One region of the Kosakonia sp. Marseille-Q7440 genome, then DNA from elsewhere that is predicted to be linked to it. Evidence: predicted binding sites of a transcription regulator. Region 1 holds the regulator's gene; each other region holds the start of a gene.
What was found. Region 1 encodes Fur, which represses iron uptake genes when iron is present. Its sites were predicted from a motif close to ATAATAATGAGAACNACTATCAA; they were not measured.

Region 2: sodA (superoxide dismutase [Mn]) is a predicted target of Fur. The motif match lies at 2,639-2,661, and genes of this name have one in related genera.
Region 3: ACWPW2_RS20950 (Nramp family divalent metal transporter) is a predicted target of Fur. The motif match lies at 1,882-1,904, and genes of this name have one in related genera.

The regions. Positions count from the first base shown of each region.
Region 1 is NZ_CBCPLT010000001.1:1,167,046-1,177,583, forward strand. Features, by position in the region: gene ACWPW2_RS05275 (membrane lipoprotein lipid attachment site-containing protein) at 1-320, shown strand, start outside; gene glnS (glutamine--tRNA ligase) at 404-2,071, shown strand; gene chiP (chitoporin ChiP) at 2,515-3,912, shown strand; gene ACWPW2_RS05290 (beta-N-acetylhexosaminidase) at 3,954-6,608, shown strand; gene fur (ferric iron uptake transcriptional regulator) at 6,709-7,155, opposite strand; gene fldA (flavodoxin FldA) at 7,445-7,975, opposite strand; gene ybfE (LexA regulated protein) at 8,139-8,420, opposite strand; gene ybfF (esterase) at 8,559-9,323, opposite strand; gene seqA (replication initiation negative regulator SeqA) at 9,506-10,060, shown strand; gene pgm (phosphoglucomutase (alpha-D-glucose-1,6-bisphosphate-dependent)) at 10,085-10,538, shown strand, end outside.
Region 2 is NZ_CBCPLT010000004.1:48,732-59,269, forward strand. Features, by position in the region: gene cpxA (envelope stress sensor histidine kinase CpxA) at 1-94, shown strand, start outside; gene yiiM (6-hydroxyaminopurine reductase) at 129-800, opposite strand; gene ACWPW2_RS22025 (dihydrodipicolinate synthase family protein) at 963-1,865, shown strand; gene sodA (superoxide dismutase [Mn]) at 1,944-2,564, opposite strand; gene rhaT (L-rhamnose/proton symporter RhaT) at 2,852-3,886, shown strand; gene rhaR (HTH-type transcriptional activator RhaR) at 3,887-4,735, opposite strand; gene rhaS (HTH-type transcriptional activator RhaS) at 4,809-5,645, opposite strand; gene rhaB (rhamnulokinase) at 5,947-7,416, shown strand; gene ACWPW2_RS22055 (L-rhamnose isomerase) at 7,413-8,672, shown strand; gene rhaD (rhamnulose-1-phosphate aldolase) at 8,893-9,723, shown strand; gene rhaS (rhamnose ABC transporter substrate-binding protein) at 9,839-10,538, shown strand, end outside.
Region 3 is NZ_CBCPLT010000002.1:1,508,523-1,519,060, forward strand. Features, by position in the region: gene ACWPW2_RS20940 (EAL domain-containing protein) at 1-359, shown strand, start outside; gene ACWPW2_RS20945 (NupC/NupG family nucleoside CNT transporter) at 403-1,590, opposite strand; gene ACWPW2_RS20950 (Nramp family divalent metal transporter) at 1,944-3,191, shown strand; gene ACWPW2_RS20955 (DUF2502 domain-containing protein) at 3,457-3,804, opposite strand; gene mgrA (L-glyceraldehyde 3-phosphate reductase) at 3,929-4,927, opposite strand; gene glk (glucokinase) at 5,195-6,160, shown strand; gene ACWPW2_RS20970 (LytR/AlgR family response regulator transcription factor) at 6,157-6,885, opposite strand; gene ACWPW2_RS20975 (sensor histidine kinase) at 6,882-8,582, opposite strand; gene alaC (alanine transaminase) at 8,970-10,211, shown strand; gene ypdK (membrane protein YpdK) at 10,273-10,344, opposite strand.

The DNA.
Region 1 (10,538 bases):
GCAAACCCCTTACGAATGCGACGTTGTGGCTGCAGACTATACGTTTTCCGCCCACTATTCAGGATCCACCGGAGCCGTTTCATGCCGATGCCGAGGGGCATATCAAGGTTGAAAAACGCGCCAGATGGTCGCCAATTGTGTTCTGGATCCACGGTACAGAGCAGTTTGAATGGTCATGGTGTATCGAAGCGCCCGGATACCTGACTCGTGGAGGGGGAAGCGAGATAATAAATAGCCCGGTAATACTAACAAAAGCGGTCACAACAGAGCACTGTCGCCATGGCGACGAGCCTGAATACCTTTCCCCTGAGCATCAGTGATTTGTATAAGTAAAGGTTGTTTCCTGCGCTCTCTTATTAGATCATATGCCGTTATACGTTGTTTACGCCTTGAGGAACCTGTGATGAGTGAGGCTGAAGCCCGCCCGACTAACTTTATCCGCCAGATCATTGATGAAGATCTGGCCAGTGGTAAACACACCACCGTCCATACCCGTTTTCCGCCGGAGCCGAACGGCTACCTGCACATCGGCCACGCGAAATCCATCTGCCTGAACTTCGGTATCGCACAGGATTACAACGGCCAGTGCAACCTGCGCTTCGATGATACCAACCCGGCAAAAGAAGATATCGAGTACGTTGAGTCAATCAAAAACGACGTGCAGTGGTTGGGCTTTCACTGGTCTGGCGACATCTGCTACTCCTCAGACTACTTCGATAAGCTGTATAGCTACGCGGTTGAACTGATCAACAAAGGCCTGGCCTATGTTGACGAACTGACCGGCGATGAAATCCGCGAATACCGCGGCACGCTGACGCAGCCGGGTAAAAACAGCCCGTACCGCGATCGCAGCGTAGAAGAGAACCTGGCGCTGTTTGAAAAGATGCGTGCGGGTGGTTTTGAAGAGGGTAAGGCCTGTCTGCGTGCGAAAATCGATATGGCTTCGCCGTTTATCGTGATGCGCGACCCGGTTATCTACCGTATTAAATTTGCTGAACACCATCAAACCGGCAACAAGTGGTGCATCTACCCGATGTACGACTTTACCCACTGCATCAGCGATGCGCTGGAAGGGATCACCCACTCCCTCTGTACGCTGGAGTTCCAGGACAACCGTCGTCTGTATGACTGGGTGCTGGATAACATCACCATTCCGGTTCACCCGCGCCAGTACGAATTCTCGCGCCTGAATCTCGAATATACCGTGATGTCCAAGCGTAAGCTTAACCTGCTGGTGACCGACAAGCACGTTGAGGGCTGGGACGATCCGCGTATGCCGACCATCTCTGGCCTGCGCCGTCGTGGCTATACCGCTGCTTCTATCCGTGAATTCTGCAAGCGCATTGGCGTGACCAAGCAGGACAACACCATTGAAATGGCGTCGCTGGAATCCTGCATTCGTGAAGATCTCAACGAAAACGCGCCGCGCGCGATGGCGGTTATCGACCCGGTGAAACTGGTTATCGAAAACTACCCGCAGGGCAGCAGCGAAATCGTCACCATGCCGAACCATCCGAACAAGCCGGAGATGGGCACCCGTGAAGTGCCGTTCAGCGGTGAGATCTGGATCGATCGCGCTGATTTCCGCGAAGAAGCTAACAAGCAGTACAAACGTCTGGTGCTCGGCAAAGAGGTGCGTCTGCGCAACGCTTATGTGATCAAAGCGGAACGCGTTGAGAAAGATGCCGAAGGCAACATCACCACCATTTTCTGCTCTTACGACGCCGAGACGCTGAGTAAAGATCCTGCCGATGGCCGCAAGGTTAAAGGCGTGATCCACTGGGTCAGCGCGCAGCATGCGCAGCCGGTTGAAATTCGTCTCTACGATCGTCTGTTCAGCGTGCCAAACCCGGGAGCCGCCGAGGATTTCCTCGCCACCATCAACCCGGAATCGCTGGTCATTAAACAGGGTTTTGCCGAGCCATCGCTGAAAGAGGCGCAGGCGGGCAAAGCGTATCAGTTTGAGCGCGAAGGCTACTTCTGCCTCGATAGCCGCTATGCCACCGCGGACAAACTCGTGTTTAACCGCACGGTAGGCCTGCGTGATACCTGGGCTAAAATCGGCGACTGATTGCACCAATCAGTGGCCACTATGAAATAACGCCGCTTCTTGCGGCGTTTTTTATTATTAACCTGCGCATTACAATTAATACATATTCGTGCCGAAAATTAATATCTTCCCTCTGTTGGTGTTCTGCTTTTTTATTTCTGGAATGTTGCGGAAGCAGTAATCAGAATAGTGATAAAACCCTCTCGTTAATAAAGAATTAAATATCGACTGAATACGGATTGGTTATTTATTTGCGTGGTTTATGAAACGATATTTAATCCTCATTTAATTCTGTGCACTTCGTCATACTCCGTTATTTTTGCTTAAAAAGACGTTGATAATTCACAACGCGAAAAATAGGCTTTGTGCTGTTGTTTACTTAGGGAATATCTATAACAGACTTCCTGTTGTTAATTTTTATCGCCGCCGCGGCGGGGATTTTTACATTTAAAAGGAATCAATGTATGTGCGCGTTTGCAGGTAAACGGAGTTCGCTATCGCTGGCTATTGCCGCCGTTATCGCCATGTCAGGCCTGGCGCTTCCCGCGCAGGCGAAGGCAAGCGGTTTTATTGATGACTCAACGCTCACCGGCGGGATCTATTACTGGCAGCGTGAGCGCGACCGTAAAGATATTCTCGATAATAAATATAAAACGAACCTCTCTCACGCCACGTGGAATGCCAGGCTGGATTTTCAATCAGGCTATGCGGCAGATATGTTTGGCCTGGATATCGCTGCCTTTACGGCGATTGAAATGGCGGAAAACGGAGATAGCGCTCACCCAAATGAAATTGCTTTCTCCGCCAGTAATAAAGCCTATAAAGAGCGCTGGTCCGGTGATAAAAGCGGCATCAGCCTCTATAAAGCCGCAGCAAAATTCAAATATGGCGCTCTCTGGGCGCGCGCCGGTTATATTCAACCCACCGGGCAGACGCTATTAGCGCCGCACTGGAGTTTTATGCCGGGCACCTACCAGGGCGCGGAAGCGGGCATTAATAACGACTATGGCGATGCTGGCGCGCTGAGCGTTTCGTATATGTGGGCCAATGGATATAAAGCGCCATGGCATATCGAGATGGATAAGTTCTGGCAAAACGACAGAGAGCACCGGGTCGATTATCTCCATTCGCTCGGCGCAAAATATGATTTCAAAAATAACCTCGTGCTGGAGGCTGCGTTTGGCCAGGCGCAGGGCTATGTCGATCAATATTTTGCAAAAGCCAGCTACCAGCTGGATGTGGCAAATCAACCGTTCAGCACCAGCTATCAGTTTTATGGTGCCCGCGACAAAGTCAGCGATCGCGGCATCAACGATCTTTACGACGGCACCGCCTGGCTGCAGGCGCTGACCTTCGGTTACACGGTCGGACCACTCGCGCTGCGCCTCGAAGGAACATGGGTAAAAGCAGAAGGCCAGCAGGGCTACTTTTTGCAGCGCATGACGCCAACCTATGCCTCCTCTAATGGTCGTCTTGATATCTGGTGGGATAACCGCTCCGACTTCAATGCCAATGGCGAAAAAGCGCTCTTCCTGGGGGCGATGTACGATCTGGAGAGTTGCAACTTGCCCGGCTTACAAATTGGGGCCTCTTACGCCTACGCCTGGGGCGCAAAACCGGCCGAAATGGCCGTGCCGGATGCGTGGTACAGCGCCGGTTATCGTCTGAAAGAGTCCGCATATAGCCTGGATGCCATCTATACCCTGCAAGAGGGGCGCGCCAAAGGGACGATGTTTAAACTGCACTTTACCCAGTATGACAACCACGCCGCTATCCCGAGCTATGCCGGCGGCTACGGCAACATTTTCCAGGATGAGCGCGACGTGAAATTGATGGTCATCGCGCCGTTTACCCTTTTCTAATTAATTTGTTGCCGGGCATTGGCAACCTTAAGGAACAGAGAATGCATACAGCACGTTTAAGCCTGCTGGCGGGCGCAGTCACAGCGCTGCTTGGCAGCGGCGCGGCACTGGCAAGCCAGAGCACGGTTGACGCCATCAGCCAGTTCAATCTGAACTACGCCGTAAAAGATAACTTTGCCGCACAGCATGGCGTTGATTGTGCGAAGCTCGGCGCAGACTGGGCCTCCTGCAACAAAGCGGTGATCACGCTCACCAACAAAGGCGAGGCAGTGACCGATAACGAGTGGGCTATCTACTTCCACAGTATTCGCCCCGTTCTGCAAGTCGCGAACCCGCAGTTCAAAGTGACCCATATCATGGGCGATCTGCATAAGCTTGAGCCTACCGGGCAATTTACTGGTTTTCCGGCGAATCAGTCCGTTGAGATCCCAATCATTAATGAGTACTGGCAACTCTTTATTACCGATGTGCTGCCGCGCTGGTATGTCACAGGTGAGGAAGCGACGCCAAAAACCATCGCCAATACCAATACGGAAGATCTTGCCCAGTTCGTCACACCGCTTGGCGAGCAATGGCAGCGGACGCCGGACGATAAAAATATCCTGATGACCGCTGAAGCACGCTTTGCGCAAAACAGCGATATCAAAGCGATGAACCTCGCCTCGCTGCGCGGGCAGATTGTGCCGACGCCGCGCGAGGTAAAAATTTACGGTCGGGATATCGATCTCAGCCAGGGGATGAAATTTGACCTTTCAGCGCTGATGCCTGATGCGCAAAATGCCATTAAAGCGCGCTTCGCCATGCTCGGCGTGGAAGAGGGGAGTTATCCGCTACGTACCGAAATTGTGCGTAAAGCGTTCAAGAGTGAGGAGGCGATCAACGGTGCCTATCAGCTGCGTATCAGTGATAAAGAGGCGGTGGTGACCGGTTTTGATCAGAGCGGCGTCTTCTATGGCCTGCAATCCCTGCTTTCGCTTCTCCCCGCGCAGGGGGCGATGACCATCCCCGCTCTGATGGCGAAAGATGCACCGCGCTTCGACTATCGCGGTATTCATCTGGATGTCGGGCGTAATTTCCACAGCAAAGCGGCGGTGCTGCGCCTGCTGGATCAGATGGCAGCCTACAAGCTGAATAAATTCCACTTCCATCTGACGGACGATGAAGGGTGGCGCATTGAAATCCCCGGGCTGCCGGAGCTGACTGAGATTGGCAGCCAGCGCTGCCACGATCTGAGCGAGAAGCAGTGCCTGCTGCCGCAGCTGGGATCCGGGCCGGATCGTGATAACAACGGCAGCGGTTACTTTACCCGCGCCGACTATATCGAGATCCTCAAATATGCCAAAGCGCGGCACATTGAGGTGATCCCGGAGATCGATATGCCCGCCCATGCGCGCGCGGCGGTCATCTCAATGGAGGCGCGTTACCATCGCCTGATAAAAGAGGGTAAAGAGAGCGAGGCGAGCCGTTACCGCCTGCTCGATCCGACGGATACCTCTGTTACCGCTGGCGTACAGTTCTACGATCGCACCGGTTATCTCAATCCTTGCCTGGACTCCTCGCGCAACTTTGTCGATAAGGTGATGGGCGAAATCCAGCAGATGCACAGAGAAGCGGGTCTGCCGCTACACACCTGGCACTTCGGCGGCGATGAAGCGAAAAATATCTACCTGGGGGCTGGCTATACGGATGTGAAAGATCCGCAGCCGGGTAAAGGCATCATCGATCAGAGCAGGCAGGATAAGCCGTGGGCGAAATCGGAGGCCTGCCAGGCGATGATCAAAGCCGGGAAAGTGAGCGACGTTGAGCACCTCTCCAGCTACTTTGGCGCTGAGGTGAGCAAGCTGGTTAAGGCGCACGGCATTGATGTGATGCAGGCGTGGCAGGATGGGCTTAAAGATGCCAAAGACGCCTCTGTTTTTGCCACCAGACATGTGAATGTCAACTTCTGGGATGCGCTCTACTGGGGCGGTTTCGATTCCGTCAATGACTGGGCGAACAAAGGCTTCCGCGTGGTGGTCTCCAACCCGGACTACGTCTATCTCGACTTCCCGAGTGAAGTTCACCCGGATGAAAGCGGCTACTACTGGGGGACGCGTTTCAGCGATGAGCGCAAGATCTTCAGTTTTGCACCGGACAACATGCCGCAAAATGCGGAAACGTCGGTCGACCGTGACGGCAACGCGTTCAGCGCCAAATCAGACAAGCCGTGGCCTGGCGCCTACGGGCTTTCCGCCGAGCTGTGGAGCGAAGTGGTGCGCACGGATGAGCAGATGGAGTATATGATCTATCCGCGTCTGGTCGCCGTCGCTGAGCGGGCATGGCACCGCGCAAGCTGGGAGCTGGATTACCAGGCGGGCCGTGAATACAAAGGCGGCGAGACGCAGTGGGTCGATCAGAAGGCCTTAACGGCAGACTGGCAGCGTTTTGCCAATCTGCTGGGACATCGCGAGCTGGCGAAGCTGGATAAAGCCGGCATCCATTATCGTCTGCCGGTGCCAGGGGCGCGAATTGTTGACGGTGTGCTGGAGGTCAACATCCGCTTCCCGGGGCTGGTGGTCGAGTACTCCCTCGATCGCGGCAAAACATGGCAGCACTATGAAGCGAAATCCCGTCCACAGGTTAAAGGAGAAATTCAGCTGCGCACCTTAAGCCCGGATGGCAGGCGCGTCAGCCGCGTCGATAGCCTGAAAGCCTGATCGCTTTCCTCTCTGAGCGGCGTAACCTTTTAACGCGCCGCTCAGCCGGCAGGCATAAAAAAAGCCAACCTGACGGTTGGCTTTTAACGTTCAGAAGAACTTATTTTGCGTCGTGCGCGTGTTCATCTTCGCGGCAGTCACCTTCGGCGCAGTGGCCGTAAAGGTAGAGACTGTGGTTCGTCAGGCGGATGCCGTGTTGAGCGGCAATTTCGCGCTGGCGCAATTCGATGGAGTCATCACTGAATTCGATAACTTTACCGCAGTCGAGGCAGATAAGGTGATCGTGGTGATGCTGCTGCGTCAGTTCGAAAACAGACTTGCCGCCTTCGAAGTTGTGACGGGTGACAATCCCGGCGTCATCAAACTGGTTCAGCACACGGTACACCGTTGCCAGACCAATCTCTTCACCCATGTCGATCAGACGCTTATAAAGATCTTCCGCACTGACATGATGGTTATCCGGCTCCTGAAGCACTTCCAGAATTTTTAAACGTGGAAGCGTGACTTTCAGGCCGGCCTTCTTTAATGCGGTATTGTTGTCAGTCATGCGGAATCTGTCCTGTTGCTATACGATTCACTTCCTTCTCGGAAGTTATAAGGAATGCACCCGGGCGAATGCGTATCATTATAGAACTGCCATGTATAAATGAAAACTGCAAGCCCTCAAGTAAAGTAAGCTTTTAAAACGTGGTATCGCCGACAACTCCCGGTCGGGCGTACTACGTTAAGCAGCGCTTATTGTACAGGGATGAGTAGGAAAGTTAAAAAAATGTAGCAATTATTTCGATTGCTTTTACCTATTGATACGGCGCAACCAGCAGATTGCGCCATAAAAATCAGGCATTCAGGATTTCATCAAGATGCAGCTCTTCAGAAACCTGCTTCACCCACTTCTGCACGCGCTCGGCGGTCAGTTCTGGCTGACGGTCTTCGTCAATCGCCAGACCTACAAAGTGATCGTCATCAGCCAGGCCTTTTGAAGCTTCGAAATGGTAACCGGCAGTCGGCCAGTGGCCCACAATCGTCGCGCCGCGCGGTTCAATAATGTCGCGAATGGTGCCCAGCGCATCACAGAAGTACTCAGCGTAATCTTCCTGATCGCCGCAGCCGAACAGCGCCACTAACTTACCATTAAAATCAATCTCTTCCAGCGTCGGGAAGAAGTCATCCCAGTCGCACTGCGCTTCACCGTAATACCAGGTCGGAATGCCGAGCAACAGGATGTCATACCCTTCGATATCTTCCTTACTGCTCTTGGCAATGTCATGAACATCGGCGACGTCTTTACCAAGCTGGCTTTGGATCATTTTGGCGATGTTTTCGGTGTTGCCGGTGTCGCTGCCGAAGAAAATGCCTGTAATTGCCATGAGTAAAATAACCTCTTGAATCTTAATGAGTATAGGGGGAGCGCTAAGCCCACAGATAAGGGCAATCATAGCAGAACAGAGAAGAACGCGGAAACTGCTATTGCCGCGGACTGCACTGTATGCCACACGAAAAGGGGAATTTGATGAGGATTCAGAAGAATCGCTATCCGCGCAGGGCTTTAAGCTGCGCCAGCAGCATCTCTTCGATAAGTTCGCTGCGGCTTATCTCACGCGCTTCGGCCAGCTCATTTAAGGCTTCCACCGCTTCCGCATTCAGTTTCAGTTCGACGCGCTTAAGCCCGCGAACCTTATCGCGTTTAAGCTGGTTGCGTTTATTAATGCGCAACTGTTCATCACGCGAGAGCGGGTTGGTCTTCGGCCGTCCCGGGCGACGCTCATTCGCGAACAGATCTAGTGTCGTACGGTCCGTTTGTTCTTTAGCCATGATATGAATACTACGGGAAAACACGCAATCGGGCCGCTGCCCGGGCTGAATAGCGCGCCATCATACATCACCAACATCGGCACGCCAACGACCGGGCGCGTTGAAACGACCGGTCGCCGCCTTTTTAATCAGTTGGCCTTACTCTGCCAGATAACGGCGGATGGCCCGCAGCACCGCATCAGGTTTTTCTGCATGCACCCAGTGCCCGGCACCGGCAATGACATACGCCCGCGCCTGGGGAAACTGCGCCAGCAGCGCATCGCGGTAGGCATCGGTGACATAAGAGGAGTTGCCGCCGCAGACGAAGAGGGCAGGCTTATCCCACGCCGGAATGGTCTCCCAGCCCACAATATTGGCATATTGATCCCACAGCACCGGCACGTTGAAGCGCCACTCACCGTCAACGAAGGATTTCAGTAAAAACTGAACCACGCCCTCTTCATTAAGCTGCTCGCGCATCAGCGCCGCCGCCTGCTGGCGCGACGAAACGCCCGCCTCGCTGACGGCGTTGATAGCGGCAAAGATCTCATCGTGACGGCGCACCTTATAATCCACGGGCGCCATATCAATCGCCACCAGGCGATCGATGCGATCGGGTGCCAGTGAAGTTAGCGCCATCACCGCTTTGCCGCCCATGGAGTGGCCGATAAAGGTCGCTTTTTCAATCTGATGGGCATCAAGCGTATCAAGCAGATCCTGCGCCATCGCCGGATAGTTCATCTCCGGTGAGCGGGGCGACACGCCGTGATTACGCATATCCACCTGCAGCACATCGTGATCCTGCACCAGGTCGCGGGCGAGCACGCCGAGGTTATCGAGGCTGCCGAAAAGGCCGTGAACCAGCACAATCGGGGAATTGTTGTGCGGATGTTGTGCAGTTTGCGCGCGCGTGTTCAATTTCATGGCAAAGTTCTTTTTTTCACTCCAACGGGTTAGGTTATTATGGTGAACATTCTGCCGCCCGGCTGCAAGGCTAAGCATTACTCTGAGTTTTGCCGCCATCCTGGGGTGTACCTATCCGCTGTTGGGATTTCACTTTATAATCCCAATACTTGTATTCAGATTTTATATAGCACTGGATTAAGATGAAAACGATTGAAGTTGATGATGAGCTCTACAGTTACATTGCCAGCCATACCAAGCACATTGGCGAGAGCGCATCCGAGATTTTACGGCGTATGCTGAAGTTCTCCGCCGCATCATCGTCTCCCTCTGCAGCGCCCGCCGCGCCGGTGAAAGAGACACGCGCTGCAAGCGTCGTCGAAGAGGTGAAACCGGCCAACACCACCCGGGATAAGGTCCGTGCTGTTCGCGAGCTTCTGCTCTCGGACGAATACGCCGAGCAGAAAAAAGCGGTCAATCGCTTTCTGCTAATCCTGTCTACACTCTATTCACTCGATGACAAAGGGTTTACGGAATCCACTGAATCTCTGCACGGTCGCACGCGCGTATACTTTGCCGCTGATGAGCGCACCCTGCTGCAGAACGGCAACCAGACCAAGCCGAAGCAAGTGCCGAACACCCCTTACTGGGTCATCACCAACACGAATACGGGCCGTAAATGCAGCATGATTGAACACATCATGCAATCAATGCAGTTCCCGGCGGAGCTGATTGAGAAAGTTTGCGGCACAATTTAATCCTTGCATTAAAAGGACGAAGCAATGGCAAACCATCCGCGCGCGGGCCAACCTGCGCAACAGGGCGATTTGATTAACGTCGCGCAGCTGACTGCGCAGTACTATGTGTTGAAACCGGAAGTTGGCAACGCTGACCATGCGGTGAAATTTGGTACCTCAGGTCACCGTGGTAGCGCATGGCGTCACAGCTTTAACGAGCCGCACATCCTTGCCATTGCGCAGGCGATTGCCGAAGAGCGTGCGAAAAACGGCATCACCGGGCCGTGCTATGTCGGTAAAGACACGCATGCCCTCTCTGAGCCGGCGTTTATCTCCGTGCTGGAAGTGTTGGCTGCCAACGGCGTCGATATCATCGTGCAGGAAAATAACGGCTTTACGCCGACGCCTGCCATCTCTAATGCAATCCTTGTGCACAACAAAAATGGTGGCGCGCAGGCGGATGGTATCGTGATTACGCCGTCCCATAACCCGCCGGAAG
Region 2 (10,538 bases), on a different contig from region 1:
AATTCAGCAGCATCGCGGCTGGGTGAAAGCGGACGACAGCCCGTTAGGCGGTTTACGCTTAACCCTCTGGCTGCCGCTCTATAGACGCGCCTGATAATGCGCCCTCTCCCACCGGAGGGGGCGTTTTTTTATCCGCGCAGCCGCCGGGCGTTATCCTCAATTTTGCCGCTCAGGCGTCGCTTCTGCATCGTGCGCGTCCAGCTTGCCGATAACCCCGCCGCCGCCAGCAGGCGCTGATACTGCTCATCATCAAACGGTTGATACCAGGCGATCGCCGCCGCCTCATGAACGCTGACATCGCTCACTCTTGAGACAAGCTCTAACGGCGCGTCAGCGGCGACTTTGCCTGCGGCAATCACCCGGTAGAGCCAGCCCACGCGGCCGCTCGCCTGCATCTGCGTGGCCATATCCTCAATGCCGAAGTGGTAGTTGAGCTTAAAGCAGGGCGAGCGCGGCTGCGTCACCTGAATCAGCGCCTCGCCCCAGCGAAAGATATCGCCGATAAAGACATTTTGTTCCGTCAGCCCGACGGTAGAGAGGTTTTCGCCGAAGGCGGGCGCGCAGAAAAGCGCGGCCTGTTGCGGGAAGGCTTGCGCCCAGTGCGTGTAGTGTTCACGCGGATAGTGGCACAGCGCGCGATCGGCCCCGCCGTGGTAGCTTTTCTCTGCCTGCTCATCGCCAGCAAGGCCCAGCTCCGTCAGGGTCAGCTCTCCCTGCACCTGCAATTTGGCGATGGCGCTCGGTCGGCTGCCCTCATAATCCCTTATCTTGCCCCTGAAAACGTTAACCTGATGGCGCATCTTCCCTCCCGGAATTCCGTTATTGGTCGCGTTATTAGAGCACACTTTTTTCTCACCCGAAGCGGCGAAAATGAGACATTCATGCGCGTGTCTGACGCCATGCCGTGTTATCACTTACCTTGAGTTTTGAAACGCAATTTCATTAAACGAGGAGAGAGCGACGTGGCCACTACAGTTCCATTTTCTGGCGTCTGGTGCCCTTCCATCACGCCGATGGATCGTGAAGGGAGTATCGATCTGGCAGGCTTAGCGCAACACATTGCCCGTCTGAATGCGGCAAAAGTCGATGTCGTGCTGCTGATGGGCAGCATCGGGGAGTTTGCCTCGTTCTCGCTGGAGGAGCGCTTAATGCTTATCCGCGAAGCGCGGGAGATGTCACCGGGCACGCTGGTAGCAAATGTCTCCTCCCCCTGCTTTTCCGATGTGGTGCGCATGGCGCAAGAGGCCAGGCGCGTCGGGTATGACGCAGTAATGGTGCTGCCACCCTATTACTACGGGCAGACCAGCGGGCAGTTATTGCACTATTTCCGCGCCATCGGCCAGGCGGTTGAGGGCAAGTGGTTCGCCTACAACTTCCCGGCGCGCACCGGCTGCGATTTAACGCCGGAACTGGTCGCCACCCTGGCCGCCGAGTTTCCTGATTTCGCCGGCATCAAAGATACGGTCGATTGCCAGTCACACACGCGAAACATGATCCTCGCCACCCAGGCGGTACGCAGCGATTTCGCCGTGTTGAGCGGCTACGACGAGTACTACATCCCGAACTTACTGGCAGGCGGCGCAGGGGTGATCTCCGGGTTGAATAACGTTATGCCAGAGCTGTTTGTGCAGGCGAGAGAAGCCTGGCGCACCGGCGATCTCGACGGGTTGAGCAAAGCGCAGCAGGAGATCGGCAAGTTTATGGCGATCTACGCCATCGGGGATGATTTCGTCACCACCATCAAAACCGTGGTATCACGTAAATTTGGCTACTCGACGCCCGTCTCGCGCAACGTCGGCGGCACACTCAGCGACGCGCAGTGCGCCATCGTCGACCAGCTGTTTAGTATCACCTCGCGAAGGTAAACCGCAGGCAATAAAAAACCCCCGACGGCGAAGCCGGACGGGGGTTGACCTCACGCAAGCGTGGGGGATCGTGCGAACTTATTTTTTAGCGGCGAAACGTGCTGCTGCTTCGTCCCAGTTCACCACGTTCCAGAACTCTTTGATGTAGTCCGGGCGGCGGTTCTGGAATTTCAGGTAGTAAGCGTGTTCCCACACATCCAGGCCGATGATCGGGAAGCCGGATGCGCCAGAGATCGCTTCGCCCATCAGCGGGGAGTCCTGGTTTGCGGTAGAAACTACAGCCAGTTTGTCGCCTTTCAGCACCAGCCATGCCCAGCCGGAACCGAAGCGGGTTGCTGCTGCTTTTTCAAATTCAGCTTTGAAGTTGTCCACGGAACCGAAATCGCGCTCGATAGCCGCTTTCAGATCGCCCTGCAGGGTAGTGCCGACTTTCAGGCCTTTCCAGAACAGGCTGTGGTTAGCGTGGCCGCCCGCGTTGTTACGCAGTACGGTTTTCTTGTCGGTCGGCAGCTGGTCCAGCTTGGTGATCAGCTCTTCAACCGGCAGGCTTGCGAACTCCGGCAGGTTTTCCAGCGCGGCGTTAGCGTTGTTTACGTAGGTCTGGTGATGTTTAGTGTGATGGATTTCCATCGTCTGCTTGTCGAAATGAGGCTCAAGGGCATCATACGCATACGGCAGAGCGGGCAGTGTATAGCTCATTTTCATCTCCATTTTTAGTCTGGCGGCGGATTTGTTAACGCCGCGTAAGCAGTTGGATCATTATAGTTAATTACGTGATATTGAAAATGTTTATCAATGCCGTAGTTTCTATAAGGTTATCTATTTTAGTTATGTTCTTGAAATTGTGAAGCTGCTCATTCTCATCATGCCCTGATTGCCAGCGCCAGGCGCAGCGCGGCAATCGTCTCAAGGTTAAATCGTTTACTGATTTTTACACTCTGCGAGTCGGCGACCTCTGTCGGCCATAAAAACAAAAGGAGTGCACAATGAGTAACGCGATTACGATGGGTATTTTGTGGCATTTGATAGGCGCGGCCAGTGCTGCCTGTTTCTATGCCCCGTTCAAAAAGGTCAAACAGTGGTCATGGGAGACGATGTGGTCGATAGGCGGCCTTGTCTCCTGGGTAGTCCTCCCCTGGAGCGTCAGCGCGCTGTTACTGCCCGATTTCTGGGCCTATTTCAGCTCGTTTAACGCCTCCACCCTGCTGCCGGTGTTTCTCTTTGGCGCGATGTGGGGCGTCGGCAATATCAATTACGGTTTAACGATGCGCTATCTCGGCATGTCGATGGGTATCGGTATCGCTATCGGCATCACGCTGATTGTCGGCACCCTGATGACACCGGTGCTCAACGGCACTTTCGGCGTGCTGATCCATACCGAAGGAGGTCGAATGACGCTGCTTGGCGTGCTGGTTGCCCTGATTGGCGTCGGCATTGTGACGCGCGCCGGTCAGTTGAAAGAGCGCAAAATGGGCATCAAAGCCGAAGAGTTCAATCTGAAGAAAGGGCTGGCGCTGGCGGTCATGTGCGGCATCTTCTCAGCCGGGATGTCCTTTGCGATGAACGCCGCCAAACCGATGCACGATGCCGCCGCCGCGCTGGGCATCGATCCGCTCTATACCGCGCTGCCAAGCTATGTGGTGATCATGGGCGGCGGCGCGCTGGTCAACCTTGGCTTCTGCATCATCCGGCTGGTAAAAGTGAAGAACTTATCGGTCAAAGCGGACTTCTCGCTGGCAACGCCGTTGATTATCAGCAACATCCTGCTCTCCGCGCTTGGCGGGCTGATGTGGTATCTGCAATTCTTCTTCTACGCCTGGGGCCACGCCCGTATTCCGGCGCAGTATGACTACATCAGCTGGATGCTGCACATGAGTTTCTACGTGCTGTGCGGCGGCATTGTCGGGCTGGTGCTGAAGGAGTGGAAAAATGCCGGACGTCAGCCGGTCAGCGTGCTGAGCCTCGGCTGCGTGGTGATTATTATCGCGGCCAATATTGTCGGCCTCGGTATGGCGAGCTAATCAGACGGCGGCGCGACTGCGATGACGCCACTGTCCTGGCGTCATCCCCACTTCGCGGCTAAAGACCACCGAAAAGTAGTTACTGTCCTCAAACCCGCACTGCATGGCGATTTCGCCAATCATCTGCTCCGAGTGCTGGAGCAGATATTGCGCGTGGCAGATGCGCAGCTGGCGCAGATAGTGATTGATGGTCATGCCGGTCTGGGTGCGAAACTGCTGGCGCAGGGCGCGCTCGCTGCACTGCTCCTGCTCGCAAAACTGTTCAAGCACAAAGCTGCGGTTCAGGCTGCCGGAAAGGGCGGTGATCAGCTTATCCAGCAGCGCTTCGCTGTGAGTGGCGGCAAGGTTATCGGCGGCGAAACGGTGGCGTTTTAAGGTCATCACCAGCTGGGCAAAGAGCGTTTCCGCCATTCCATTCGCCAGCGGATCGCTCTTATTGCTCTCATGCTCCAGCTGGGCGATCACCTGGCGGGCCTGCGTCATGCCGCTGCTGCCAATGCGCCAGTGCGGGCTCCACGCTCCGCCGCTAAAGCCCGGGATCAGCCCCGCCCAGTCCAGATTGAGCGTCAGCCGCTCCGGGCAGTAGATGATGTTCTGCAACACCAGATCGTTAACCGAGGCGTAAGAGTGGCAATCCTCGGCGCGGATATAGAAGAGATCGCCGCGCGTAATGCGGTACGGGCGGTTGTTAAGCACATGCAGGCCATTGCCGCGCCACACCATCACCAGCTCATTAAACTCGTGGGTGTGTTCGGCAAACACATGTTGCGGGTAGCGATCCGCCACCGCCACCGCCTGACCGGCGCGCGGAAAAAAGTCGTCCCGACGAAGAATAAGCTGGCCTGTCACATCATCACCTCTGCGTGCACTAACCTGACATTATTAGCCAAAGCGCAGCCAAAAATCGGTGATTCTCTTCTCGTTACTGAAGCAGCGTATCGCGCCCCTGACGGATCTCGCGCGGAGACCAGCTAAACTCGCGGCGAAACAGGGTCGAAAAGTGGTTACTGTCGCCAAACCCGCAGCGAAAAGCGATATCCGTTACGCTCTCATCGCTGTGGCGCAACATATGGCGGGCTTTGATCAGCCGCAGGCGGTTCAGATAGCGCTGCGGCGTCATGCCGGTGGTCTGTTTAAGCTGGCGATGCAGCGTGCGCAACGAGAGCGTGAAGCGCTCGGCAAGCGACGCCCAGCAGATATCCTCGGCGAAGTGATCCTCCAGCCACAGCAGCAATTGGTTAAGCCGCGCGTCGCTGTTGCCCATCTCCGCCTGCTGGCTGCTACGGCGCAGCAGCACCAGCAACTGCATAAAGAGCATTTCGCGGTTAGCAATATCGTGGGTTTCCAGCTCCGCGCCCTGCGCCTCCATCTGGCTGATAATGCCGCGCACCTGCCCCAGCGTCTGCTGGCTCACCCGCCAGTGCGACGGGTAGTGCCCCTCCTGCTCCTGCGGTAACAGCTGGTTTAACCCGGCAAGGAACTGGAAAGCGTCCGGCGAGCGGTAGAGCACGTTGGTCAGGCAGAGATTATCCGTATGTTCATAGAGATGGCGGTCGTGATCGCGCACAAAGCAGACCGTGCCGCCGCTGATGGTGTAAGGCTGACCGTTAAAGACATGAATGCCGGAACCATGCTCAACAATCACAATTTCATGAAAATCATGATGATGCTCAGGGAAAGCCGCCTGCGGCAGCCGCGGCTCAATGGCAACCGGTGATTTACCTGGCGGAAAGAAATCGACGCTATGCAGTATGGTCATGATCGCCCCAGCAAATGAGAAACAGTCTCAAAATAGTAATTAAGGGCGGCCAACCTCACCTTTAATTTTCGACGCCATTTCGCGCATAAGCTGCCCGTTTTTCAAGAAACGCCCGGAAAGATCGGGAAATGTGGCGAGAGTCACAATGGCGTAAGACCCCGTCATCACTGGAATATGTGAACTCTCTCACGTTCATCTTTGCTTTCTTGCCAGCGCCCCTTCGCCGCTGTCAGTAGCAAGAAGGTAGACCCCACGCCCCCTTTTTTAGACTGTCCGCAATGACTCTTTGAAGGACCTCATCATGACTTTTCGCCACTGCGTCGCAGTTGATTTAGGTGCCTCCAGCGGACGGGTAATGCTGGCGCGTTACGATCGCCAGAGCCGGGCGCTGACGCTTCAGGAAATTCACCGCTTTGTTAACTGCTTACAGAGAGTTGATGGATTCGACTGCTGGGATATCGACCGCCTGGAAGCCGAGATCCGCAGCGGGCTGCAAAAGGTATGCGAATCCGGCGTACAGCCTGACAGCATCGGCATTGATACCTGGGGCGTCGATTATGTGCTGATTAACCGCGCGGGTGAACGCGTCGGTCTGCCAATCGCCTACCGCGACAGCCGCACCGACGGCATTATGCAGCGCGCTTTCCAGCAGCCGGGCAAAGCCGATATCTATCGCCGCAGCGGCATCCAGTTTCTCCCCTTCAACACGCTCTATCAACTGCGCGCGCTGGCGGAACAGCAGCCGCAAACCGTAGAGCAGGTGGAGCACGCCCTGCTGATCCCAGACTACTTCAGCTTCCGCCTCACCGGGCAGTGCAACTGGGAGTACACCAACGCCACCACCACACAACTGGTCAATATCAACACCGACAACTGGGACGCCACGCTGCTCGACTGGGCTGGCGTGCCCGCAAGCTGGTTCGGTACACCGACCCATCCGGGGAATGTGATTGGCGACTGGATCTGCCCGCAGGGCAACGCTATTCCGGTGGTCGCCGTGGCCAGCCACGATACCGCCAGCGCAGTGATCGCCTCGCCGCTGGCCGATAACGATGCGGCATATCTCTCTTCCGGCACCTGGTCATTGATGGGCTTTGAGAGCAAAACGCCCTACACCAGCGACGCCGCGCTCGCCGCCAATATCACCAATGAGGGCGGTGCCGAGGGGCGTTACCGGGTGCTGAAAAATATCATGGGCTTATGGCTGCTACAGCGGGTGCTGAAAGAGCAGAACATCAGCGACCTGCCCGCGCTTATCGCCCTCACCGAACAGATCGCGGTCTGCCGCTTCGTCATCAACCCCAACGACGAGCGCTTTATCAACCCGGAGAACATGAGTGCCGAGATCCAGGCCGCCTGCCGCGACGCGGATCAACCCGTGCCGCAGAGCGCTGCCGAGCTGGCGCGCTGCATCTTCGACAGCCTCGCCCTGCTCTATGCCGATGTGCTGAGCGAGCTGGCAACGCTGCGCGGTAAGCCCTTTACTCGCCTGCACATTGTCGGCGGCGGTTGCCAGAACAAACTGCTGAACCAGCTTTGCGCCGACGCCTGCGGTTTGCCGGTGGTCGCCGGGCCGGTTGAAGCCTCAACGCTCGGCAATATTGGCATACAGCTAATGACGCTTGATGAGCTGACCAACGTCGATGAGTTCCGTCAGGTGGTGGCGGCTAACCACCCCCTGCTCACCTTTACCCCCGATTCTGATAATGAAATCGCCCGCTATGTCGCGCGTTTTCAGCAAAAACGACAGACAAAGGAGCTTTGCGCATGACCACTCAACTTGAACAGGCCTGGGAGATTGCCAGAGAGCGTTTTGCCGCGGTCGGCATCGATGCCGAGGAGGCACTGCGTCAGCTCGATCGCCTGCCGGTCTCGATGCACTGCTGGCAGGGCGACGATGTGGCCGGGTTCGAAAACCCGGAAGGCAGCCTGACCGGCGGTATTCAGGCCACCGGTAACTATCCGGGTAAAGCGCGCAACGCCGCCGAATTACGCGCCGATCTTGAGCAGGCGCTGAGCCTGATCCCCGGCCCTAAGCGCCTCAATCTGCATGCTATTTATCACGAAGCCGATGCGCCCGTGGCGCGTAACGAGATCAAACCGGAGCACTTTAAAAACTGGGTTACGTGGGCGAAAGCCAACAAACTGGGGCTCGATTTTAACCCCTCCTGTTTTTCGCACCCGCTCAGCGCGGATGGTTTTACCCTCTCCCACGCCAATGATGAGGTGCGCCAGTTCTGGATTGATCACGTGAAGGCCAGCCGCCGCGTCTCTGCCTCCTTCGGCGAGCAGCTCGGCACGCCGTCGGTGATGAATATCTGGGTGCCGGACGGCATGAAGGATGTCACCGTCGATCGCCTGGCCCCGCGCCAGCGTCTGCTCGCCGCGCTGGACGAAGCGATGAGCGAGAAACTGAACCCGGCGCACCATATCGACGCCGTGGAGAGTAAGTTGTTCGGCATCGGTGCCGAGAGCTACACCGTCGGCTCGAATGAGTTCTATATGGGATACGCCACCAGCCGCCAGACTGCGCTCTGCCTGGATGCGGGCCACTTCCACCCGACGGAGGTGATCTCCGACAAAATCTCCGCCGCCATGCTCTATGTGCCGCGCCTGCTGCTGCACGTCAGCCGCCCGGTGCGCTGGGACAGCGATCACGTGGTGCTGCTGGATGATGAAACCCAGGCCATTGCCAGCGAGATCATTCGCCACCAGCTGTTCGACCGCGTGCATATCGGCCTCGACTTCTTTGACGCCTCTATCAACCGTATCGCCGCGTGGGTGATTGGCACCCGCAATATGAAAAAAGCGCTGCTGCGCGCTCTGCTCGAGCCGGTTGAACAGCTGCGCCAGCTGGAAGCCGACGGCGATTACACCGCGCGCCTTGCACTGCTCGAAGAGCAGAAATCCCTGCCGTGGCAGGCGGTGTGGGAGATCTATTGCCAGCGCCACGACACCCCCGCCGGCAGCCAGTGGCTTGAGAGCGTGCGGGCGTATGAGCAAGCGGTATTACGCCAGCGCCAGTGAAGCAGTGCCGGATGGCGGCTTACGCCTTATCCGGCCTACAAAAGAGGCGCACCGCCTAACGAACGCTGTGCCGGATGGCGGCTTGCGCCTTATCCGGCCTACAAAACCGACGTACCGCCTAACGAATGCTGTGCCGGATGGCGGATTACAGAGAAACCGATTCACGTAGGCCGGATAAGCGCAGCGCCATCCGGCAACAGAACCAACAGGAACTCCATACATGCAGACCATTATTAACGCCTGGTTCGTCCAGGGGATGATCAAAGCGACGACCGACGCCTGGCTGAAGGGCTGGGACGAGCGCAACGGCGGCAACCTGACCCTGCGTCTCGACGATGCAGATATTGCGCCCTATGAAGCAGATTTCCACCCGCAGCCGCGCTACATTCCCCTCAGCCAGCCAATGCCGCTGCTCGCCAACACGCCCTTTATAGTCACCGGCTCCGGCAAATTTTTCCGCAACGTGCAGCTCGATCCAACGGCCAACCTTGGCGTGGTCAAAGTCGACAGCGACGGCGCCGGTTACCACATCCTGTGGGGGCTGACTAACGAAGCGGTGCCCACCTCCGAACTGCCGGCGCACTTCTTGTCCCACTGCGAGCGCATCCAGGCGACCGGTGGCAAAGATCGGGTGATCATGCACTGCCACGCCACCAACCTTATCGCCCTGACCTACGTGCTGGAAAACAGCTCAGATTTGATTACCCGCAAGCTGTGGGAAGGGAGCACCGAGTGCCTGGTGGTCTTCCCGGACGGCGTCGGCATTCTGCCGTGGATGGTGCCGGGCACCGATGAAATCGGCCGCGCCACCGCCAACGACATGCAGAAACATTCGCTGGTGCTGTGGCCGTTCCACGGCGTTTTCGGCAGCGGCCCGACGCTGGATGAAGCTTTTGGCCTGATCGACACCGCGGAAAAATCCGCCGAGGTATTAGTCAAAGTCTATTCGATGGGCGGTATGAAACAGACCATCACCCGTGAAGAACTGATCGCACTGGGCAAACGCTTCGGCGTCAACCCGCTGCAATCGGCGTTAGATCTGTACCACTAAAAAAACGCGCCCCGCTCACGCAGACGGGGCGAACTCTGTTCACCTGCAAAAAACCACTCCCAGTGATTTCGGCAACACGAAAGCAGACGGGAGTGTCATCCGTGGAGTACGAGCAATGAAAACAAAAGCAAGCTTGATCCTCACCGTTGTCATGATGGCGTTATCCGGTTCCGCCATCGCCGAAGTGAAAATCGCCCTGGTGGCGAAATCGTTAGGGAATGGTTTTTTTGAAGCCGCCAACACCGGCGCGCAGGAAGCAGCGAAAGAGTTAGGCGACGTAAAAGTGATCTACACCGGGCCGACCACCACCACGGCGGAAGCACAGATCGAAGTGCTGAACGGCTTGATCGCCCAGGGGGTGGATGCGATCGCCATCTCCGCCAACGATCCGGACGCGGTAGTGCCAGTGCTGAAAAAAGCGATGCAGCGCGGTATCAAAGTGGTGTCATGGGACTCCGGCGTGGCGAAAGCCGGGCGGCAGATCCACCTTAACCCCTCCAATAACGCACTGATTGGCGAAACCAACGTCAAGCTTGCCGCCGATGCGCTTAAGGCGCTGAATGTTGAGAAGGGCGATGTCGCTATTCTGAGCGCCACGCCAACCTCGACCAACCAGAATATCTGGATTGCGGAGATGAAAAAGGTGCTGCCGAAGTACCCCTCCGTCAATCTGGTCACCGTCGCGTATGGCGACGATCTCTCCGATAAAAGCTACCGCGAAGCGGTCGGTTTGCTGAAGTCCTACCCGGATCTGAAAGTGATTGTCTCCCCCTCCTCCGTCGGCATTGTCGCCGCCGCGCAGGCGGTGAAGGATC
Region 3 (10,538 bases), on a different contig from region 1:
AAATTACCGAAGAGCAGGCTTTTTCCCACTCGGAAGTGAGCGTCCGGAATATTACGCGCTTACGCGAGGCGGGGTTTAAGATTGCCATTGATGACTTCGGCACCGGCTACGCCAACTTCGAGCGTTTGAAGCGCATCCAGGCGGATATCATCAAGATCGACGGCTGTTTTGTGCGCGATATTCTCACTGACCCGCAGGATGCGATGATCGTGCAAGCGATATGCTCTCTGGCGAAAGCAAAAGGTCTGACGGTGGTGGCCGAGTACGTAGAGAATGAGGCGCAGCGCGAGCTGCTGCTGAACGCGGGCGTTGACTACCTGCAGGGCTATCTGCTCGGCAAGCCGCAGCCGCTGGCATAAAAAAACCGGGGCAGGCCCCGGTTTTTGCTAAAGCGCGTTTGAATCAGATAACCAGCGCCGCGATGGCCGCAGAGAGCACGCTCACCAGCGTCGAACCGTACACCAGCTTCAGACCAAAGCGGGAAACCACGTTGCCCTGCTCTTCGTTCAGGCCTTTGATCGCGCCTGCGATAATGCCGATTGAGGAGAAGTTGGCGAAGGAGACCAGGAAGACAGAGAGGATACCTTCCGAACGCGGAGAGAGGGTGGAGGCAATCTTCTGCAGATCCATCATCGCCACGAATTCGTTGGAGACCAGTTTGGTCGCCATAATACTCGCCACCTGCAACGCTTCATGAGCCGGCACGCCCAGCACCCAGGCAACCGGGTAGAAGATGTACCCCAGAATGCCCTGGAAGGAGATGCCCAGCACGGCAGCGAAGAGGGCGTTCAGGCCGGAAATCAGCGCGATAAAGCCAATCAGCATCGCCGCAACGATAATCGCCACTTTGAAACCAGCCAGAATGTATTCACCCAGCATCTCAAAGAAGCTCTGGCCTTCGTGCAGTTTCGCCATCTGCAGGTTCTCTTCGCTCTCATCCACGCGGTACGGGTTGAGCAGCGAGAGCACGATAAAGGTACTGAACATGTTCAGCACCAGCGCCGCGACGACATATTTCGGCTGCAGCATGGTCATGTAAGCGCCCACAATCGACATCGAAACCGTCGACATTGCGGTCGCAGCCATGGTGTACATGCGGTTGCGTGACATTTTGCCGAGGATATCTTTATAAGCAATAAAGTTCTCGGATTGACCCAGAATCAGGGAGCTGACCGCGTTAAAAGATTCCAGTTTACCCATGCCGTTCACTTTCGACAGCACCGTACCGATGGCACGGATCACAATCGGCAGTACGCGAATGTGTTGCAGAATACCAATCAGCGCAGAGATAAAGACAATCGGGCAGAGCACTTTCAGGAAGAAGAAGGCCAGGCCTTCGTCATTCATTTTGCCGAAGACGAAGTTGGTGCCTTCGTTGGCAAAGCCGAGCAGTTTTTCAAACATCTCGGAGAAGCCTTTTACGAAGCCGAGGCCGACATCAGAGTTGAGGAAGAACCAGGCCAGCACAACTTCAATCACCAGCAGCTGAATAACAAAGCGAATGCGGATCTTTTTGCGATCGCTGCTCACGAGCAAGGCAAGCAGCGCCACAACAGCAAGCGCCAGGACAAAGTGCAGAACGCGGGACATATTTGCTCCAAATATGAGACGGGTAGGAATTTCGTGCACATTCTATGTAACAAGACAAAAGAAAACGAGATCAAAGGCACACTATATTAATGTCCTGTGACCAGACTCAAAATTAGTGATCAAACATACAATTCAGGTATGTTAATAAAGGCCGTGAAAAGTTGCGTCACGCTGCTAGACTCATAACATAATGCTGCGGTAAATGTTGTCGCCGCCGTCACCATCCTTGGCATTCAACCCTTCTATTGTTTCAGGCTATCAGAGAAATCAAGTAAACCCATCCTAACGATCTTGATAATCATTCTCATTTTGGTAGCATCAAACATAGCAAAGGCTATATTTAGGGGCAATAAATGAGCAGTAGTCGCGTGGAGAGTACTAACGGAAGAGCAGCGCGCAAACTCAGATTTGCGTTAATGGGACCTGCATTTATTGCGGCTATCGGTTACATCGATCCGGGTAACTTTGCCACCAATATTCAGGCGGGCGCGACCTTCGGCTACCAGCTTTTATGGGTTGTGGTGTGGGCGAACCTGATGGCGATGCTCATTCAACTGCTTTCCGCCAAGCTCGGCATTGCGACCGGCAAAAACCTCGCGGAGCAGATCCGTGACCACTATCCGCGCCCGCTGGTGTGGTTTTACTGGGTGCAGGCGGAAATCATCGCCATGGCGACGGACCTGGCGGAGTTTATCGGCGCGGCGATTGGCTTCAAGCTGATCCTCGGCGTGTCGCTGATGCAGGGCGCGGTGCTGACCGGGATCGCCACCTTCCTGATTCTGATGCTGCAAAAGCGCGGGCAGAAACCGCTGGAAAAAGTGATAGGCGGCCTGCTGCTGTTTGTCGCGGCGGCCTATATTGTCGAACTGATTTTCTCGCAGCCGAAGCTGGCGGCGCTGGCAAAAGGGATTGTTATTCCTACGCTTTCCGGAACCGATGCGGTGTTTCTTGCCGCTGGCGTACTGGGCGCGACCATTATGCCGCACGTCATCTATTTGCACTCCTCCCTGACGCAAAACCTGCACGACGGTACGCGCCGCGAGCGTTACTCTGCGACCAAATGGGATGTTGGGCTGGCGATGACCATTGCCGGGTTTGTTAACCTTGCGATGATGGCGACCGCCGCAGCAGCATTTCACTTTAATGGACACACCGGCGTGGCCGATCTCGATCAGGCCTATTTAACGCTGGAGCCATTATTAAGCCATGCCGCAGCGACTATTTTCGGCCTGAGCCTGGTGGCTGCGGGTCTCTCTTCGACCGTTGTCGGTACGCTGGCCGGGCAGGTGGTGATGCAGGGGTTTGTCCGTTTCCATATTCCGCTGTGGGTGCGCCGTACCATTACCATGTTGCCGTCGTTTATTGTTATCTGGCTGGGGCTGGATCCGACGCGTATCCTGGTGATGAGCCAGGTGCTGCTGAGCTTTGGTATCGCGCTGGCGCTGGTGCCGCTGCTGGTGTTTACCAGTAATGCAAAACTGATGGGCGAACTGGTGAATACCGCGCTGGTAAGACGCACTGGCTGGGTGATTGTCGCGCTGGTGGTGTGCCTGAACGGCTGGTTGCTGGTCGGAACGCTTGCCGAGTTGATGGGTAAATAGTGCCCAATGGCGGTGAGCTTGTTGGGTTTACATATCCCTTCTGCGGCTTGAATGCCCGATGGCGCTACGCTTATCGGGCCTACGAATCTTCTGCGGTGTGACTGTTTGATGCTGAATGCCCGATGGCGCTACGCTTATCGGGCATTCAAAAATGTATCGGTAATCAAAAGTTTGTGGGGGCTGGATCGCGTAGGCCGGATAAGGCGTTAGACGCCATCCGGCACTTTACGTTTCATCGGGTAATCAAACTACCTGCGAAACACAATTAATGGTGGTGTCCATGCCCGTGACCACGACCCGGTCCGCGGCGGTCGTCACGATCGTTCCAGCCTTCGCGATAGCCGCGCTCATAGGCGTCACGCTTGTCCCAACCACGTTTATCCCAGCCACGATGCCAGCCGCGGTCATGTTTATGCCAACGGTGATCGCGCCACTCATAATTATTGTTCCAGTAATTGCGGTCGCGCCAGCGGCCGCCGTCCCAGTAGTTACCATAATTATCGCGATCGCCGATCTGCAATTTAACCGACGGCAACAGGGTGATTTCGCCAGCATTGGCGGCCAGTGGCGCAAAAGCCAGTAATACTGCTGCCAGAATCAGTGACCTGAACATACTCTTCTCCTTCACGATCGGGCCGGGGAGGCCTGTGGCGGCAATATTACGGCGCGCGTAAACCCCGTATTAGTGGCGGAACTCCTAAATCACCGTTAATAGCACGTTTTGCTAAAGCGCTGGTTTACTGCGTCCCGGCAAGAATAGCGTCAATCTCCGCACACTCCTGCGCGCTAAACGCCCGGTTCGCCAGCATCCCCACCGCATCGTCAAGCTGGCTGGTTTTGCTGGCACCAATCAACACCGAGGTGACTCTCTCCCCGCGCAGCACCCATGCCAGCGCCATCTGCGACAGCTTCTGCCCGCGCCGCTCGGCCACCGCATTCAGCGCCCGCACCGTCGCCAGCTTCTCTTCGGTCAATTGATCCGGGTTGAGGAAGCGGCTGCCGCTCGCCGCGCGCGAATCCGCCGGGATCCCTTGCAGATAGCGGTCGGTCAACTGCCCGCCTGCCAGCGGCGAAAAAGCGATGCTGCCAACACCTTTTTCCTGCAACAGATCCAGCAGTTCGCTCTCAACCCAGCGTTCAAACAGGGAGTATTTCGGCTGATGGATCAGGCACGGCGTACCGAGATCGTTAAGGATCTCGATCGCTTCCCGCGCCTGTGCCGCCGGGTAGTTCGACAGCCCGACATAGAGCGCCTTGCCCTGGCGCACCAGGTGATCGAGCGCGCGCATCGTCTCTTTCAGCGGCGTCTCGGGATCCGGGCGGTGATGATAGAAAATATCGACATACTCAATGCCCATGCGCCGCAGGCTCTGATCGAGGCTGGCAACCAGATATTTGCGCGATCCCCAGTCACCATAAGGACCGTCCCACATGGTGTAACCGGCTTTGCTGGAGATAATCAGCTCATCACGATAGGGGCGGAAATCCTCCTGCATGATACGTCCAAAGTTGCTCTCGGCCGAGCCGGGCGGTGGCCCGTAGTTGTTCGCCAGATCGAAATGGGTGATGCCGAGATCAAAGGCGTGGCGCAGCAGCTGTCGGCTGGTCTCAAGCAGTGTCGCATCGCCAAAGTTATGCCACAGCCCGAGCGACACCAAAGGCAATTTGAGCCCGCTCTCGCCGCAACGGTTATAGGCCATTTTTTCATAACGTGCGGGGTCCGCCAGGTAAACCATGCAAATACTCCTGATAAAAGGGGAAGAGACAAATTCCGGGCACAAAAGAGCGCCATATTGCGCACTATTTCAGCGTACAAACGCGCTCCAGATATTTCCTTGTAACCCACTGCGGCAATAAGGCAGTAATCAGTCTGAAAGCTTAGGGCTAATCTGTGATGTAGATCGATAATAAAGGGGCACTCGTGATATGGTCGTTGTCGTTACAGCGCCTTGAATTTACAGTGTGCCAAAGATTTATTCTGACTTTAGCGGAGCCGTAGAAGAATGAAAAAATATGCTTTAGTGGGAGACGTGGGCGGCACCAACGCGCGCTTAGCGTTGTGTGATGTCGAGACCGGCGACATTTCCCGGGCCAAGACCTATTCAGGTCTTGATTACCCCAGCCTGGAAGCGGTCGTTCGCGTTTACCTCGAAGAGCACGAGGTGAGTGTGGAAGATGGCTGTATCGCCATCGCTTGCCCCATCACCGGCGACTGGGTGGCGATGACCAACCACACCTGGGCCTTCTCCATTGACGAAATGAGGCAAAACCTCGGCTTCGCGCATCTGGAGATCATCAACGATTTCACCGCCGTTTCGATGGCTATCCCGATGCTGAAAGCGGAACACCTGATTCAGTTTGGCGGCAACGCGCCGGTTGAAGGTAAACCGATTGCCGTTTACGGCGCCGGTACCGGTCTTGGCGTCGCGCATCTGGTGCATGTGGATAAGCGCTGGGTGAGCCTGCCGGGCGAAGGCGGCCACGTCGATTTCGCGCCGAACAGCGAAGAGGAGGGGATTATCCTTGAAGAGCTGCGGGCTGAAATTGGCCACGTCTCCGCCGAGCGCGTGCTCTCCGGTCCCGGGCTTATCAACCTCTACCGCGCGATTGTGAAATCAGACGGTCGCCTGCCGGAAAACCTGCAACCAAAAGATATTACCGAGCGTGCACTGTCGGACAGCTGCACTGACTGTCGCCGCGCGCTGTCGCTGTTTTGCGTGATTATGGGCCGTTTTGGCGGCAACCTGGCGCTCAATCTCGGCACCTTTGGCGGTGTTTACATCGCGGGCGGTATCGTGCCGCGCTTCCTTGATTTCTTCACCGCGTCCGGTTTTCGCGGCGGCTTCGAAGATAAAGGGCGCTTCAAAGCCTACGTGCAGGACATTCCGGTCTACCTGATTGTTCACGATAACCCAGGCCTGCTGGGCTCCGGCGCACATCTGCGCCAGACGCTGGGTTATGTCCTCTAAAGATTCATCAGTTGCCTGAATTCTTTTACCTTGCTGCGGCTGACGGGCACCTGAAAATCGAGGTCCCGCAGTCGCAGAATATAGGTGTTGTTAAACCAGGGTTCGATCTCGCGGATCTTGTCCAGATTGACGCAGTATGAGCGGTGGCAGCGGAAGAAGTGCGCTGTCGGCAGCTTGCTGCAAAACTCCGTAATATTCATCGGCATCACGTACGACTCCCGCTTCGTGTAGACGAAGGTCATCTTCTCGTGCGCTTCAGCGTAATAGATATCGTGAATACTGGTGACAATAATCCGCTCATCTTTCACCAGGTTAATGGTGGCGTTTTCCCGTGACTGCGGGCTGCTCGCGGTTCCTGCCTGCTGCTGCCAGGCGCTCTCCAGCTTCTGCAACATATTGACGATGCGCGACTCCTGGTAAGGTTTCAGGATGTAGTCAAACGCTTCCAGTTCAAACGCCTCCACCGCATGCTCTTTCCACGCGGTGATAAAGACAATAAAGGGCTTATGGGCGAACTGGCTGATATTCTGCGCCAGCAACACGCCATCCAGCGACGGGATGTTGATATCGAGAAAAATGGCGTCCACGCGGTTGTGCTGTAAATACTTCAGCACGTCGAGGCCATCATCAAACGTGCCGACAATCTCCATCTGGCTGTGTTCGCGAATAAGCCAGCTTAGCTCCTGCTGCGCCAGGAATTCATCTTCTACAATGATGACTTTCATCTTCTCTCCGGTGAGGGCAACAGCGTCGCGCGCGACGTCTGGCGGGGCACATAAAAGGCGATTTCGGTGCCCGGCGTCAGGCGGCGAATATGCAGCCCTTCGCCATACAGTAGTTTCACCCGCTGATGAACATTCAGCAGGCCAATTTTATTCCCCGGCATTTCATCTGCTTCGACGCGGGCGATCATTTCCGGCGCGATGCCGTTGCCGGTATCGCGCACCGCAATGCGCACCCGGTTGCCGCACTCTTCCACGCTAATGGTGACCACGCCTTTGCCTTTGCAGGGCTGGATACCGTGAACGATGGCATTCTCCACCAGCGGCTGGATCAGCAGGCTCGGGATCACGCAGCTCACCTCTTCATCGATATCATAGATAACCGTCAGCTTATCGCCGAAGCGTGCCTGCTCAATGGCGATATAGTCCTTAATCTGGTAGAGCTCTTTTTTGATGTCGATCTGCTCATCATCTTTTAATTCAATGTTATAGCGCAGGTAGCGTGACAGATTGTAAATCAGCTGGCGCGCGGTATCGGGATTGAGGCGAATGGATGAGGAGATGGCATTCAGGGCGTTAAAGAGAAAGTGGGGGTTAATTTTACTTTGCAGCGCGCGCAGCTCCGCTTTATTGGCCATTTCGCGCAGTTGCTCAGCGCGGGAGACTTCCAGCTGCGTTGAGATAATCTGCGATAAACCGACCGCCATATCCTGCAACGCGGAGGTGATCTGGTGCGCGTGGCAGTAGTAGATTTTTAGCGTCCCGGTGACGATGCCCTGTTCGCGCAGCGGGATCACCAGCATTGAGTGGATCTCCGGCGTGCGGTGCGCTTCATCATTGTTTTTAATGATAATTTCGCCGGTGGTAATCGCCTGCTGAGTGGTCGGGCTAATAATATCATCACTATCGAGGTAGTTATTTTCGCCCACTCCGACATAAGCCAGTACGTGATCAACGTTGGTGATCGCCACCGCGTCGGCGTCAATATCGCGGCGAATGATGTCGCACACCTGGCGCAATGACTCGCTGTTCACGTTGCGAAATAGCGGTAGGGTTTTATTGGCAATATCCAGCGCCAGCCGCGCCTGCCGCCCGGCAATCGCCTCTTTTTCCCCCTCGACGCTCTGCACCAGCAGCACAATAAAGCCGATGCACACCGTGCCAAAGATCATCGGCGCACCGATTTTCGCCACAATATCCAGCCCCAGCGCGGTAGAAGGCGCCCAGATCACCACCAGCAGCATGGTCAGGCTTTCGCAAATCATCCCGCCGATAATCCCGGCGCGCCAGTGCTGGGCTTTGGGAAATTTTCGGTTAATCAGCCCCGACATCACGCCGGCGATAATACTGGTGATAAAACAGGGCACGGCGGTCACGCCGCCGATATCAATCAGGTAACGGTGCGTCCCGGCGATAATCCCGGTAATAATGCCGACCCACGGGCCAAACAGGATCCCGCCGGACATCACGGCAATAATGCGCACGTTGACCAGCGATCCCTCAACCGGCACGCCGGACCAGGTGCTGAACAGCGCAAACAGGGAGAAGATCGCCGTTACGCCGAGCAGCTCCTTCGGTGAGTGAGCGGTTTTATGCAGCAGCTCGCGAAACAGGCGGATGCGGATCAGAAAGAAGAGGCAGATCAGCATCAACGCCGCGCGGTCGAAAACCGCCAGTAACATGTCGAATATTTCGTGCACGGGGGACTCATGTGACAGAGTTCAAAGGGCTATGATAAAAAACCCGGCGGCAGATGACCAGTTAACCATTGATTAGATGAATGAGGAAAAACCATTTTTTTAAAAGGGGATTAAAGAGCATCTGACGCAGGAGAGGACACAACTTAACCCGCATCTCTGTAAGGTAATTTTCTTTTTATCATATTGTTAATGAAAAGCTGTGTTCATCCGCTTAAGCTGCACTCAGTTTTTCGGTTGCTCAAATTACGCTTCCCCTTTTTCGCTTGCGGACTATTTTTTCTCTTCCCTCTCGACAGCGGGAATTTAATCAGGCTATGTTCTGAACAGGCTGCATATGCAGCGACGTCGCTCGGACGGTCCGGGCGCTAACGTAACTTCGAGGAATCTATGGCTGACTCCAGTCCTGAACGCCGCTTCACGCGTATCGATCGTCTTCCCCCCTATGTATTTAATATTACTGCCGAACTGAAAATGGCTGCGCGACGCCGCGGCGAGGACATTATTGATTTCAGTATGGGCAACCCGGATGGCGCCACCCCGCCGCATATCGTGGAAAAACTCTGCACCGTGGCGCAGCGCCCCGATACGCACGGCTACTCCACCTCACGCGGTATTCCGCGTCTGCGCCGGGCTATTTCGCGCTGGTATCAGGATCGCTACCAGGTGGATATCGATCCGGAAACGGAGGCGATTGTCACCATTGGTTCGAAAGAGGGGCTGGCGCACCTGATGCTGGCAACGCTGGATCATGGCGATACCGTGCTGGTGCCGAATCCGAGCTATCCGATTCATATCTACGGCGCGGTGATTGCCGGTGCGCAGGTGCGATCGGTGCCGCTTGTAGAAGGGGTCGACTTCTTTAATGAGCTGGAGCGTGCGATCCGCGAAAGTTACCCTAAGCCGAAAATGATGATTTTAGGTTTCCCGTCGAACCCGACCGCGCAGTGCGTGGAGCTGGAGTTCTTCGAGAAAGTGGTGGCGCTGGCGAAGCGTTACGATGTGCTGGTGGTGCACGATTTGGCCTACGCCGATATCGTCTTTGATGGCTGGAAAGCACCGTCCATTATGCAGGTGCCCGGCGCGCGCGATGTGGCCGTTGAGTTCTTCACCCTGTCGAAAAGTTACAATATGGCGGGCTGGCGCATTGGCTTTATGGTCGGCAACCCGACGCTGGTTAATGCGCTGGCGCGGATCAAAAGCTACCACGATTACGGCACCTTTACGCCGCTGCAGGTCGCGGCTATCGCTGCGCTGGAGGGGGATCAGCAGTGCGTGCGCGATATCGCCGCGCAGTATAAGCGCCGCCGCGATGTGCTGGTCAAAGGGCTGCATGAAGCGGGCTGGATGGTCGAGATGCCGAAAGCCTCGATGTACGTCTGGGCGAAAATCCCGGAGCAGTATGCGGCGATGGGCTCGCTGGAGTTTGCGAAAAAGCTGCTGAAGGAGGCGAAAGTGTGCGTTTCGCCCGGCATTGGCTTTGGTGATTATGGCGACACCCATGTGCGTTTTGCGCTCATTGAGAACCGCGATCGTATCCGCCAGGCGGTGCGCGGCATCAAAGCGATGTTCCGCGCCGATGGCCTGCTTCCCGTGACGCCAAAAGGGGCGGCGGAAGAGACCCAGCCATAAACATCAGCCATAAAAAAAGGAGCCGCATGGCTCCTTATTTTTTTCTGCGCTATGGCTCAGGCTAGATCATCAGGGCGAATGTGCCGGCCCACACGATAACCATCACCGATATGCCCATAAAGAAATATTTCACGTTCATCGCTCCGCACACAAAGTATGCATTAATGATCTGTCAGGACTGAGTATAGAGAGGTGAAACTACGCCAAAACGAAAATGAGAATTTTCTCCCTTCCGGCCACAGCGCCATCTCAGAATTTCGGGTGATTTCATCACCAAACGGGGGCTAATGTACGCTTAATTTTTTGCCCTTACAAGAGCCTTTTTTC